DNA from 3 places in the Pseudomonas knackmussii B13 genome. Region 2 is predicted to be linked to each of the others. Evidence: predicted binding sites of a transcription regulator. Region 2 holds the regulator's gene; each other region holds the start of a gene.
What was found. Region 2 encodes sigma-54, which starts transcription at its own class of promoters, with help from an activator protein. Its sites were predicted from a motif close to ANTGGCATNNANNTTGCTNT; they were not measured.

Region 1: the regulator sigma-54 is predicted to act here: its motif matches at 2,367-2,386, upstream of glnA (glutamate--ammonia ligase).
Region 3: the regulator sigma-54 is predicted to act here: its motif matches at 2,269-2,288, upstream of glnK (P-II family nitrogen regulator).

Annotation. Positions count from the first base shown of each region.
Region 1 is NZ_HG322950.1:5,710,867-5,715,213, reverse strand. Features, by position in the region: gene PKB_RS26670 (bactofilin family protein) at 21-782, shown strand; gene glnA (glutamate--ammonia ligase) at 861-2,270, opposite strand; gene thiI (tRNA uracil 4-sulfurtransferase ThiI) at 2,603-4,057, shown strand; gene typA (translational GTPase TypA) at 4,227-4,347, shown strand, end outside.
Region 2 is NZ_HG322950.1:4,806,191-4,810,537, reverse strand. Features, by position in the region: gene rapZ (RNase adapter RapZ) at 32-889, opposite strand; gene ptsN (PTS IIA-like nitrogen regulatory protein PtsN) at 892-1,356, opposite strand; gene hpf (ribosome hibernation-promoting factor, HPF/YfiA family) at 1,366-1,674, opposite strand; gene PKB_RS22495 (RNA polymerase factor sigma-54) at 1,752-3,248, opposite strand; gene lptB (LPS export ABC transporter ATP-binding protein) at 3,481-4,206, opposite strand; gene lptA (lipopolysaccharide transport periplasmic protein LptA) at 4,206-4,347, opposite strand, start outside.
Region 3 is NZ_HG322950.1:5,947,202-5,951,548, reverse strand. Features, by position in the region: gene PKB_RS27720 (DUF1127 domain-containing protein) at 45-275, shown strand; gene PKB_RS27715 (YifB family Mg chelatase-like AAA ATPase) at 272-1,759, opposite strand; gene PKB_RS27710 (accessory factor UbiK family protein) at 1,794-2,060, opposite strand; gene glnK (P-II family nitrogen regulator) at 2,485-2,823, shown strand; gene PKB_RS27700 (ammonium transporter) at 2,865-4,199, shown strand; gene PKB_RS27695 (secondary thiamine-phosphate synthase enzyme YjbQ) at 4,304-4,347, shown strand, end outside.

The DNA.
Region 1 (4,347 bases), 900 kb from region 2:
TGAAGAGGGAGGAGCGCCCCATGACCGCGCTTTTAGTTCTGGCCGTCTGCCTGCTGCTGATGGCCTTGCCCAGGTTGCTGCCGCGTCCGGCGCTGGCGCTGCCTGAGCCGCCGGCCCTGCACGAGATGCCGGTGAGGCCGCTGCCTGAGGTGACGGCGGCGTCCGAGCCGCAGCGCGCAATGCCGCCGGATAATCTGCTCTCCCTGCCGCTGGGGCTGCACCCGGCCGATCGCCAGGTGCATGGCGCCGTGGAAATCAGCGGGCTGCTGCGGGTGCGCCCGCCGCTGCGCTTCTGGAGCCTGAGCGCCAACGAGATCCGCTTCGGCGATTGCTCGCGGGCGCCGCTGGGCGTGGCCGCGGTGAGTTCCGCCGGGCGTCACGTGGAGGAGGGCGAGTATCGCGTGGCCGCCGGCGATTGCGTGAACGGCGACCTGCAGGTACATGGCGACCTCTATCTGGGGCGCTATTCCACGGTGCGCGGTTCGGTGCAGGTGGAAGGCGGCGTGTGGATGGACGAGGGCGCGGAAGTCGCCGGCGCCATCATCGCCCGCGGCTCTGTACGGGTCGGCCGGCGCTCGCGGGTGGCCGGACCTTTGATGGTCGGGCGCAACCTGAGCCTGGCGCGCGAATGCGTGATAGGCGCGCCGCAGGTGCCGACCCGGATCAGTGCGAGCAGCCTTCGGATCATCGAGGGCTGCCGGGTACATGGGCAGATTTCGGCCGAAGGCGGCGCCCAGGTGAAGCCGCTGGCGCGCATCGAAGACCTGGTCGAACCGCTCTGACGGAACAGGAAGCGCAGGCATAAAAAAGGCCTCCCGAGGGAGGCCTTAATGGTGCAGCTGATTATTGGTCTTCGCGGATTACACGCTGTAGTACAGGTCGTATTCCAGCGGGTGCACGAAGGTGCGCACCTTGATCTCTTCTTCCGACTTCAGCTCGATGTAGGCATCGATGAACTCGTCGGTGAACACGCCGCCCTTGGTTAGGAACGCGCGGCCCTTGTCGAGTTCTTCCAGCGCCTCTTTCAGGCTGCCGCAAACCTGCGGGATCTCTTTCGCCTCTTCCGGCGGCAGGTCGTACAGGTTCTTGTCGGCGGCATCGCCGGGGTGAATCTTGTTCTGGATACCGTCCAGGCCGGCCATCAGCAGGGCAGCGAAGGCCAGGTAGGGGTTGGCAGCCGGGTCCGGGAAGCGCGCTTCGATACGGCGGGCTTTCGGGCTGGAAACGTACGGGATACGGATCGAGGCGGAACGGTTGCGGGCGGAGTAGGCCAGCATTACCGGAGCTTCGAAGCCCGGGACCAGACGCTTGTAGGAGTTGGTCGACGGGTTGGTGAAGCCGTTCAGGGCCTTGCCGTGCTTGATGATGCCGCCGATGAAGTACAGGGCGGTATCGGACAGGCCGGCATAGCCTTCGCCAGCGAAGGTGTTCTTGCCATCTTTGGAGATGGACATGTGTACGTGCATGCCCGAGCCGTTGTCGCCGTACAGCGGCTTCGGCATGAAGGTCACGGTCTTGCCGTACGCGTCGGCAACGTTGTGCACGCAGTACTTCAGGGTCTGAACTTCGTCAGCCTTGGCGACCAGGGTGTTGAACTTCACGCCGATTTCGTTCTGGCCGGCGGTGGCAACTTCGTGGTGGTGAACTTCGACCACCAGGCCCATTTCTTCCAGGGCGTTGCACATGGCGGTACGGATTTCGTGGTCGTGGTCGACCGGCGGTACCGGGAAGTAGCCGCCTTTGACGCCCGGACGGTGGCCTTTGTTGCCGGTTTCGATGTCGGCGTCGGTGTTCCAGGAAGCCTGCTCGGAGAAGATCTTGAACATCGAGCCGGAGATGTCGGACTTGAACTTCACTTCGTCGAAGATGAAGAACTCCGGCTCCGGGCCGACGAATACGGTGTCACCGATACCGGTGGACTTCAGGTATTCCTCGGCGCGCTTGGCGATGTTGCGCGGGTCGCGCTCGTAGCCTTGCATGGTGCTCGGCTCGATGATGTCGCAGACCAGGATCAGGGTCGGCTCTTCGGTGAACGGGTCCAGGACGGCGGTGGTGTCGTCCGGCAGCAGGATCATGTCGGAGGCTTCGATGCCTTTCCAGCCGGCGATGGAGGAACCGTCGAACATCTTGCCGACTTCGAAGAAGTCATCGTCCAGCGCGTCGCGGGCCGGCATGGTGACGTGTTGCTGCTTGCCTTTGGTATCGGTGAAGCGCAGGTCTACCCACTTCACGTCATGGTCTTTGATCAGTTGGTGCGACTTGTACGACATGCTGTCCTCCAGGAGGGATTAGAGCTGGGAACTTCTGTGCCCCAGTGTCGGGTGATGCCGGCCGGAATACTCCGTCAGGGCAACCTGCCTCACAAGGGAGCAAGTTGCGTGCCAGTGCTCGTTTTTGGGTAGAGGCCCGTCTGGCGAGGGTTTTCGCGGGCGGGGCGGAGATTATTGCGCGAATGTTGCACCAGTATGGTGCTCTGCCATGGTGCGCAAGATCGATTTTGGTGCACCAAAAAGAATCTGCGGGAATTTGCTCAAGTCTTGAGCAATTTCGAGTATAATTCCGCCCCTTTTTTTCGTCCCTTCGGGCTTGCGCCTTTTCACGCATGAAACTCATCGTCAAGGTCTTCCAGGAAATCACCATCAAGAGCCGGCCGGTGCGCAAGCGCTTTATCCGCCAGCTGGCCAAGAACATTCGCACCGTGCTGCGCGACCTGGATCCGGAGCTGCGGGTCGAGGGCGAATGGGACAACCTGGACGTCGAGACCAAGGTCACCGAGCCCAAAGTCCTGCGCGAGATGATCGAGCGCCTGACTTGCGTGCCGGGCATCGGCCACTTCCTGGAAGTGCACGAATACCCGCTGGGCGACTTCGACGACATCCTCGAGAAGTGCAAGGCGCACTTCGGCGACAAGCTGCAGGGCAAGATCTTCTCGATGCGCTGCAAGCGCGCCGGCCATCACAGCTTCACTTCCATCGACGTCGAGCGTTATGTCGGCGGCGGCCTGCGCCAGCACTGCGGTGCGGCCGGCGTATCGCTGAAGAACCCGGAAGTGGAAGTGCGCGTGGAAATCCGCCACGACCGCCTGTACGTCATCCACGCCCAGCACAATGGCATCGGCGGTTATCCGCTCGGCGCCCTGGAGCAGGTGCTGGTGCTGATGTCGGGTGGCTTCGACTCCACCGTCGCCGCCTACCAGATGATGCGCCGCGGGCTGATCAGCCACTTCGTGTTCTTCAACCTCGGCGGCCGCGCCCACGAGCTGGGCGTGATGGAAGTCGCCCACTACCTGTGGGAGAAGTACGGCCGTTCGCAGCGCGTGCTCTTCGTCAGCGTGCCCTTCGAGGAAGTGGTCGGCGAGATTCTCACCAAGGTCGACGACAGCTACATGGGCGTGACCCTGAAGCGCATGATGCTGCGCGCTGCCAGCCGTGTGGCCGAGCGCCTGGAGCTGAACGCGCTGGTCACCGGCGAGGCGATTTCCCAGGTCTCCAGCCAGACCCTGCCGAACCTCTCGGTGATCGACCGGGTGACCGACACCCTGGTCCTGCGCCCGCTGATCGCCAGCCACAAGCAGGACATCATCGATACCGCCACGCAGATCGGCACCGCCGAGTTCGCCAAGCACATGCCCGAGTACTGCGGCGTGATCTCGGTGAACCCGACCACCCAGGCCAAGCCCTACCGCGTCGAGCACGAAGAGACCAAGTTCGACATGGCCGTGCTCGACCGCGCCCTGGAACGCGCCACGCAGATGACCGTGGACCGGGTGATCGACGAGCTGGGCAAGGACCTGCCGGTAGAAATGGTCGGCGAAGTGCTGCCCGGCCAGATCGTCGTGGACATCCGTCATCCGGATGCGCAGGAAGATGAACCGCTGGAGCTGGAAGGCATCGAAGTGCTGCCCATGCCGTTCTACGCGATCAACAGCAAATTCAAGGAACTGGACCCGAACCGCCAGTACCTCCTGTATTGCGACAAGGGCGTGATGAGCCGCCTGCATGCTCACCACCTGGTCAACGAAGGGCACACCAATGTGCGCGTTTACCGCCCGCAATAAGGGCATCGGCGAACGCCGTCAGCCCGGACTGTTCGGCGGCAGCATCCGCCATCGTCCACCCGACACAATCGGCGCGTAGCCTTACGCTCCGACGTTTTGCATCGCCGCGCCCAGGCCCGGCACCCGCTGCCGCAGAGGCAGCCGAAGACTCACTATCGAGACTGACACCGTGATCGAAAAACTCCGCAATATCGCCATCATCGCCCACGTCGACCATGGCAAGACCACCCTGGTGGACAAGCTGCTGAAGCTGTCCGGCACCCTCGACCGCAAAGAAGCGGAAAACGAGC
Region 2 (4,347 bases):
CGAGGGGGCTGTCCTTTTTTCGGGTCGCTTGCTAGCTCAGGTCGCGGTGGCGAATCTGCACGTTCTTCAGGGTATCTCTCAGCGCCTTGCCGATCCGCTCGGCCAGAAACACCGAGCGATGATGGCCGCCCGTGCAGCCGATGGCAATGGTGACGTAGGCGCGGTTGCTCGCAGCGAAGCGCGGCAGCCATTTGTTCAGGTACGCCAGGGTGTCCTGGAACATCTCCTCCACGTCGGGCTGCTCGGCGAGATACTCCTGCACTTCCTTGTCGAGGCCGGAAAGCTCGCGCAATTCGGGCTTCCAGTACGGGTTGGGCAGGCAGCGCACGTCGAACACCAGATCGGCGTCCACCGGCATGCCGCGCTTGAAGCCGAAGGATTCGACGAGGAAAGCGGTGCCGAGCTCCGGCTTGTTCAGCAGGCGCAGTTTGATGACGTCGCGCAACTGGTAGAGGTTGAGGTTTGTCGTGTTCAGCTTGAGATCGGCGAGATCGGCGATCGGGCCGAGCAGGTTCGTCTCGTCGGCGATGGCTTCGGCCAGCGAGCGGGTATCGGTGGTCAGCGGGTGGCGCCGGCGGGTTTCCGAAAAGCGCTTGAGCAGCGTTTCGTCATCGGCGTCGAGGTACAGCACGTCGCACTGGATGTGCTTGTCGCGGGCTTCCTGCAGCAATTCGGGGAAGCGCTTGAGCTGGCTCGGCAGGTTGCGCGCGTCGATCGACACGGCAACTTGCGGGTGCATCAGTTCGGTGTGCAGCAGGGCGCGCTGTGCCAGATCGGGCAGCAGGCTGGCCGGCAGGTTGTCGATGCAATAGAAGCCGTTGTCTTCGAGGACGTTGAGGGCTGTACTTTTGCCCGAGCCGGAGCGGCCGCTGACGATGATCAGGCGCATGGTCAGTGGCCGTTCTGTACGTCCACGACGATTCGGTACAGCGCCTCGCCATCGGTGGCGTGACGCAGGCGATCGCGCACTTCGGATCGGTCGAGCATGGAGGCGATCTGCCGCAGCAGCTCCAGGTGCTCTTCGGTGGCGGCCTCCGGTACCAGCAGTACGAAGACCAGGTCGACAGGGGCGCCGTCGAGGGCGTCGAAATCGACAGGGGTGTCCAGGTGAAGGATGGCGCTGATTGGCGCCTTGCAGCCGGTCAGCCGGCAATGCGGAATGGCGATGCCATTGCCGAAGCCGGTGGAGCCCAGGCGTTCCCGGGCTACCAGGCTTTCGAAGATGGCTTGTGCGTCGAGCCCCGGCAGGTCGTGAACGACCAGGTTGGCGATCTGTTCGAGGACGCGTTTCTTGCTGCCTCCCGGCACGCTCACGAGGGAGCGGCCGGGGGTCAGGATTTGCTCAAGTCGGATCATAGAGGGGGGTTAGCGGACTCCAACGCCCTGTTGGCGTTCGAGGTACTTTTCCTTGTGTTTGATCAGTTGGCGATCGAGTTTGTCGGTCAGAAGGTCGATGGCTGCGTACATGTCTTCATGTTCGGCGCAGGCCACCACCTCACCCCCGGAGATATGCAGCGTGGCTTCGATTCGCTGTTTCAGCTTTTCGACCTCCATGATGACCTGAACATTGGTGATCTTGTCGAAGTGGCGCTCCAGTCGGCCGAGTTTTTCGACCACATAGTCGCGCAGGGCGTCGGTCACATCCAGTTGATGGCCACTGATGTTGACTTGCATACCGCTTTCTCCTTATTGCCCGTGTATAAGTGGCAGGTTAATGCAACCTGCCGCCGGAACACTTTGGCTTGGGTCAATCAGACCAGTCGCTTGCGCTCGCTGGATGGAGCTATACCGAGAGATTCGCGGTACTTGGCGACGGTCCGTCGTGCCACTTGAATGCCCTGTGCCTCCAGTAAACCAGCGATCTTGCTGTCGCTCAACGGCTTTTTCGGACTTTCTGCCGCGACCAGTTTCTTGATGATCGCGCGGATCGCGGTGGACGAGCACTCGCCCCCTTCGGAGGTGCTGACGTGGCTGGAGAAGAAGTACTTCAGCTCGAAGATGCCACGCGGCGTGTGCATGAATTTCTGCGTGGTGACGCGCGAGATGGTCGACTCGTGCATGCCCACCGCTTCGGCGATGTCGTGCAGCACCAGCGGTTTCATGGCCTCTTCGCCGTACTCGAGGAAGCCGCGCTGGTGCTCGACGATCTGGGTCGCGACCTTCATCAGCGTTTCGTTGCGGCTCTGCAGGCTCTTGATGAACCAGCGCGCCTCTTGCAGCTGGTTGCGCATGAAGGTGTTGTCGGCGCTCGAGTCGGCGCGGCGTACGAGGCCTGCATATTGCGAGTTCACGCGCAGGCGCGGTACCGCTTCCTGGTTGAGCTCTACCAGCCAGCGCTCGTTGTGCTTGCGTACGATGACGTCGGGCACCACGTACTCGGCTTCGCCCGACTCGATCTGCGAGCCGGGGCGTGGATGCAGTGACTGGATCAGCTCGATGGTTTCGCGCAGCTCGTCTTCCTTGAGCTTCATGCGGCGCATCAGCTGGCTGTAGTCGCGGCTGCCGAGCAGGTCGAGGTGATCGCTCACCAGGCGCTGCGCCTCGGTGAGCAGGTAGGTGTTCTCAGGCATCTGGCGCAGTTGCAGCAGCAGGCATTCGCGCAGGTTGCGCGCGCCGACACCCGCCGGCTCCATCTGCTGGATGCGGCGCAGGACTACTTCCACCTCGTCCATCTCGACGTCGAGTTCGGGGTCGATGGAGGAGAGAATGTCGTCGAGGGATTCTTCCAGGTAACCGTCGTTGTTGATGCCGTCGATGATGCTCAGCGCGATCAGGCGATCGGTATCGGACATCGGCGCCAGGTTGAGCTGCCAGAGCAGGTGGCTCTGCAGGCTTTCGCCGGAGGAGGTGCGGGCGGTGAAGTCCCACTCGTCGTCATCGCTGCTGGGCAGGCTGCTGGCGCTGGTCTGGTAGATGTCTTCCCAAGCCGTATCTACCGGTAGCTCGCTCGGGATGCGTTCGGCCCACTGGTCGTCGTCCAGGCTGTCCACACTGGGCGTGGTGCTTTCCTGGTAACTGTCGGCCTGGGTGGTGGTGCTGGAGGCAGCTTCGGCGCCTTCGCCCATCGGGTCGCTGCCGTCGTAGTCGTCACCGTCCTCCTGGCGCTCGAGCATCGGGTTGGACTCCAGGGCCTCCTGGATTTCCTGTTGCAGGTCCAGGGTGGAGAGCTGGAGCAGTCGGATGGCTTGTTGCAGCTGCGGCGTCATCGTCAGCTGCTGGCCCATCTTGAGGACTAGCGATGGTTTCATGGCTGGAACTTGGCACCTTGTTCGCCGGCGCGGAGTGCGCCTATCCACGACTACGGACGCTGCCTTGGTCGATTCGTTCAGAATCGTCGCGGCGCCGCTAGGAAGCAAGTTATATGCCTGAAATTTTGTTACTTGCCTAGCCTTGAAACATTTCTCCAGACGTGGGTGGAGGGCTTGGCAGAGAGGTGGGAGGAGGTGCCTGCCGGGCCTTTGTGGCCCGGCGGCGTAGGGCTTAGAGGCGGAACTCGTGGCCCAGGTAGACTTCCTTGACCAGTTCGTTGGCCAGGATGGTTTCCGAGTCGCCTTCGGCAATCAGTTGGCCGTCGTTGACGATGTAGGCGGTCTCGCAGATATCCAGGGTCTCGCGGACGTTGTGATCGGTGATCAGGATGCCGATGCCCTTGGTCTTGAGGTGATGGATGATCTGCTTGATGTCGCCCACCGAGATCGGGTCCACGCCGGCGAAGGGTTCATCGAGCAGGATGAACTTGGGCGAACTGGCCAGGGCGCGGGCGATTTCCACGCGGCGGCGTTCACCACCGGACAGGCTCATGCCAAGGTTGTCGCGGATGTGGTGGATGTGGAATTCCTCGAGGAGTCCGTCGAGGGCCTCCTTGCGACCGGCTCGATCGAGGTCCTTGCGGGTCTCGAGGATGGCGCTGATGTTGTCCGCCACCGACAGCTTGCGGAAGATCGAGGCTTCCTGCGGCAAATAGCCGATGCCGGCGCGGGCGCGGCCATGCATCGGCAGGTTGGTGACGTCCTGGTCGTCGATGCGGACCAGGCCCTGATCGGCGCGCACCAGGCCGACGATCATGTAGAAGCAGGTGGTCTTGCCGGCGCCGTTGGGGCCGAGCAGGCCGACGATCTGCCCGCTGTCGATGCTCATGCTGACGTCGCGGACGACCTGGCGACCCTTGTAGCTCTTGGCAAGGTGTTGCGCGGTTAGGGTAGCCATTACTGGGCCTGGTCCTGCTTCTTCTTGGGCTGGATGACCATGTCGATGCGCGGGCGCGGCGTGGTCACCGGGGTTCCGGTGGCGCGGCCGGCATTGACGATCTGCCGTTCGGTGTCATAGACGACCTTCTCGCCTTCGAAG
Region 3 (4,347 bases), 1.1 Mb from region 2:
TGGATTGGTCAGGATTTCTCCAGGCTCACTGGAGGAACGACGACATGAGCGGCATGAGCGATGTACGCCTGACCCTGTATCAACAAGAACTCCTGGATATCAACGGGCGCGCGGTGGCGCCGCGCTACCCGCAGGAGACTCGCTGGCAGCAGTTCTGGCGGCGGGTGCGGACCCGTCGCCAGCTGCTTGAGCTGAGCGACGAGCAATTGCGCGACATCGGCATCAGCCGCGAGCAGGCGCGCATCGAGGCGCTGCGGCCGTTCTGGCGCTGCTAGTGGCCAGCGCGGTACTGCAGGGCTTCGGCCAGGTGCGGACGGGTGATGGCGGCGACGCCTTCCAGGTCCGCCAGGGTGCGGGCGACCTTGAGGATGCGGTGGAGGGCGCGCAGGGAGAGGTTCATCCGCTCGCCAGCAGTTTCCAGCCATGCTTGGTCTTGATCGCTCAGTGCACAATTTTGGTGCATGGATTTCAGGTCGAGGAAAGCGTTCGGACAACCTTGGCGATGCAGCTGGCGTTCGCGCGCCACGGCGACACGCGCGGCGATGTCGGCGCTGCTTTCGGCACTCGCCTGGGGCGCCAGGCGCGTGGTTTCTCGGCTGACGGTGAGATGCAGGTCGATGCGGTCGAGCAGCGGGCCGGAAAGCTTGGCGCGGTAGCGCTGGATCTGCTCCGGCGTGCAGCGGCAGCGCCCGCTGGGATCGCCCAGGTAGCCGCAGGGGCAGGGATTCATCGCCGCCACCAACTGGAAGCGCGCGGGAAAGCGCACGCGCCCGTTGGCTCGGGCGATGACGATCTCGCCGTTCTCCAACGGCTCGCGCAGGACTTCCAGGACCTTGCGGTCGAACTCCGGAAGCTCATCGAGGAAAAGCACGCCCTCATGCGCCAACGTGATTTCGCCAGGCTGCGGACGTCCCCCGCCACCCACCAGCGCGGCCGCGGATGCGGTGTGATGCGGCTGGCGGAACGGGCGTTGCGGCCAGTGGGTCAGCGGACCGCGCCCGGATACCGAATGGATGGCCGCCACGCGCAGGGCTTCGTCTTCGTTCAACGGCGGCAGCAGACCGGGCAAGCGGCTGGCCAGCAGGGTCTTGCCGGTGCCGGGCGGGCCGCTCAAAAGCAGATTGTGGGCTCCAGCCGCTGCTACCAGTAGCGCGCGCTTGGCGGCGCTCTGGCCCTGGACTTCGGCGAGGTCGGGGTAGGGCGGTGATTCACGCAGCAGGCCATTGGCCTGGTAGGGCGCCAGGGGCGTTTGCCCGCTCAGGTGCGCCGCGAGTTCCAGCAGGTGGCCTACGGCGTAGACGACCAGGCCGCTGGCCAGGCTGGCTTCTTCGGCATTTTCCTTCGGTACTACCAGAGCGCGCCCTGCCGCACGCGCTGCCAGGGCTGCCGGAAGCACGCCCTGAACGGGGCGCACGGTCCCTGAAAGCGCAAGTTCACCGAGGCATTCCAGGGGTTCGAGCGAAGCTGCCGGCAACTGGCCGTTGGCCGCGAGAATGCCCAGGGCGATGGCCAGGTCGAAGCGGCCGCCGTCCTTTGGGAGGTCGGCTGGAGCGAGGTTCAGGGTGATGCGGCGGGCGGGGAAATCGAAGCCCGAGTTGAGGATGGCGCTGCGCACGCGGTCCTTGCTTTCCTTCACCGCCGTTTCCGGCAGGCCCACCAGGGTCAGCGAAGGCAGGCCGTTGGCCAGGTGCGCCTCCACTGTAACTCCCGGGGCTTCGACGCCGACTTGCGCGCGGCTGTGGACGATGGCCAGGGACATGATCGCTCCTTGATCGCAGACCGCTTGCGGCGGCTTATTCGGCCTCGGTGGGCGGGGTGAGCTTGGCTTCCATCTCGGCGACCTTCGCCTCCAGCGCCTCGAGGCGGGCGCGAGTGCGGGCGAGCACCACCATCTGGCTGTCGAACTCGTCGCGGCTGACCAGGTCGAGCTTGCCGAAGGCGCTCTGCAGCAGGACCTTGAACTGCGCCTCCAGCTCCGCGCGGGGCAGCGGCGATTCACCGCCGAAGAGGCGGCTGGCCTGGTGGCTGAGGGCGTCGAGGAGGGCTTTGGGCGGCAGCATGGCAGCGGGGTTCCGGAAATGGAGTCGGCCGGCAGTCTACCACGGCGTTCGCCGGGCCTGCGGCGAGGCGCGGGATCGAGTCGTTGCACAGTTTTTGCGCAGCTGCACCACCATCGCTGCGCGCTTCTGGTGCGATGCATGGCACCCGGCCATTGCCCGGAAACCCGTGTTTTTCGCTAAGGGCCTGAATACAAGGGCTTTTCATCGAACTGGCAAGATTCATGCTTCGGTGCCTGCATGGCGTGCACCGATGCAGGTCCGGTGCAGCTGGCGGAGCTGACGAAGCGCTTCGCGGGGAGCGGCTGCAATGGTCGGAGTGCTGAGGTAGGGCGGCCGGCGCGTTACAAAGCCAGACACTGCGCTTAGACTTGAGCCCGGGTTCGTTTTCCTGGGGCGAGTCCACCAAAACACGGGAGAGAGTTTCATGAAGCTAGTCACAGCCATCATCAAGCCGTTCAAGTTGGACGATGTGCGCGAGTCGCTGTCCGAGATCGGCGTGCAGGGCATTACTGTGACCGAAGTCAAGGGCTTCGGCCGGCAGAAAGGGCACACCGAGCTGTACCGTGGCGCGGAGTACGTTGTCGACTTCCTGCCCAAGGTGAAGATCGATGTGGCCATCGCCGACGACCAGTTGGACCGGGTAATCGAGGCCATCACCAAGGCTGCCAACACCGGCAAGATCGGTGACGGCAAGATCTTCGTCGTCAATCTGGAACAGGCCATCCGCATCCGTACCGGCGAAACCGGCACCGACGCGATCTAAGCCTAAGCCCAACCGAACCCCACGCCCCAGGAGAAACAAAAATGACTCTGCGCAAGTTCGCAGGGCTTGGCGCCCTATTGCCCCTAGTAATCCCCGGACTGGCCATGGCGGCCGATGCTCCGGCCCCGGTTCTGAACAGCGGTGACACCGCCTGGATGCTGATTTCCAGCGCCCTGGTGCTGATGATGACCATTCCCGGTCTGGCGCTGTTCTATGGCGGCATGGTTCGCGCCAAGAACGTCCTCTCGATCATGATGCAGTGCTTCGCGATCACCGCGCTGGTGAGCATCCTCTGGGCGCTGTATGGATACAGCATGGCCTTCGACACCACTGGCATGGAGAAGGGCGTAGTCAACTTCAACTCCTTCGTCGGCAGTTTCGGCAAGGCCTTCCTCAGCGGCCTGACCAGCAACGGCCTGACCTCCGCTGCCGCGCTGTTCCCGGAAAGCGTGTTCGTGATGTTCCAGATGACCTTCGCGATCATCACCCCGGCCCTGATCGTCGGCGCCTTCGCCGAGCGCATGAAGTTCTCCGCGCTGCTGATCTTCACCGGCCTGTGGTTCACCCTGGTCTACGCACCGATCGCGCACATGGTCTGGAGCGGCGACGGCGGCCTGCTGTGGGACTGGGGCGTGCTGGACTTCGCCGGCGGCACCGTGGTGCACATCAACGCTGGTGTGGCCGGCCTGGTCGCCTGCCTGGTAATGGGCAAGCGTAAGGGCTACCCGACCGCTGCCATGGCTCCGCACAACCTGGGTTACACCCTGATCGGCGCGGCCCTGCTGTGGGTGGGCTGGTTCGGCTTCAACGCCGGTTCCGCGGCTGCCGCCAATGGCACCGCCGGCATGGCCATGCTGGTGACCCAGATCGCCACCGCTGCCGCTGCCCTGGGCTGGATGTTCGCCGAGTGGATCACCCACGGTAAGCCGAGCGCCCTGGGCATCGCCTCCGGGGTGGTCGCTGGCCTCGTCGCCATCACCCCGGCTGCCGGCACCTGCGGCCCGATGGGCGCGATCATCCTCGGCCTGGCCGCTGGTGTGATCTGCTTCTTCGCTGCCACCACCCTGAAGCGCGCAGTTGGCTACGACGACTCCCTCGACGCCTTTGGTGTGCATGCCGTCGGCGGTATCGTCGGTGCCCTGCTGACCGGCGTGTTCGCTGCTCCGTCCCTGGGCGGTTTCGGTACCGTCACCGACATCGGCGCCCAGCTGTTCATCCAGTTCAAGGGCGTGGCTTTCACCGTCATCTACACCGCGGTGATCAGCTTCGTGATCCTCAAGGTGCTGGACCTGGTCATCGGTCTGCGCGTCAACGAAGAGGAAGAAACCGTGGGTCTGGACCTGTCCCTGCACAACGAGCGCGGCTACAACCTGTAAGCATCTCGTTGCTGTTCGAGCAAGGGCGCCTTTGGGCGCCCTTTGCTTTTTTTGGCGCCACGCTAGAATGCGCGCGCATCGGCAGCCGAATCGGAGAGCCCGCCATGTGGCAGCAGACATCGATCACCCTGCGCGCCCGTCCGCGTGG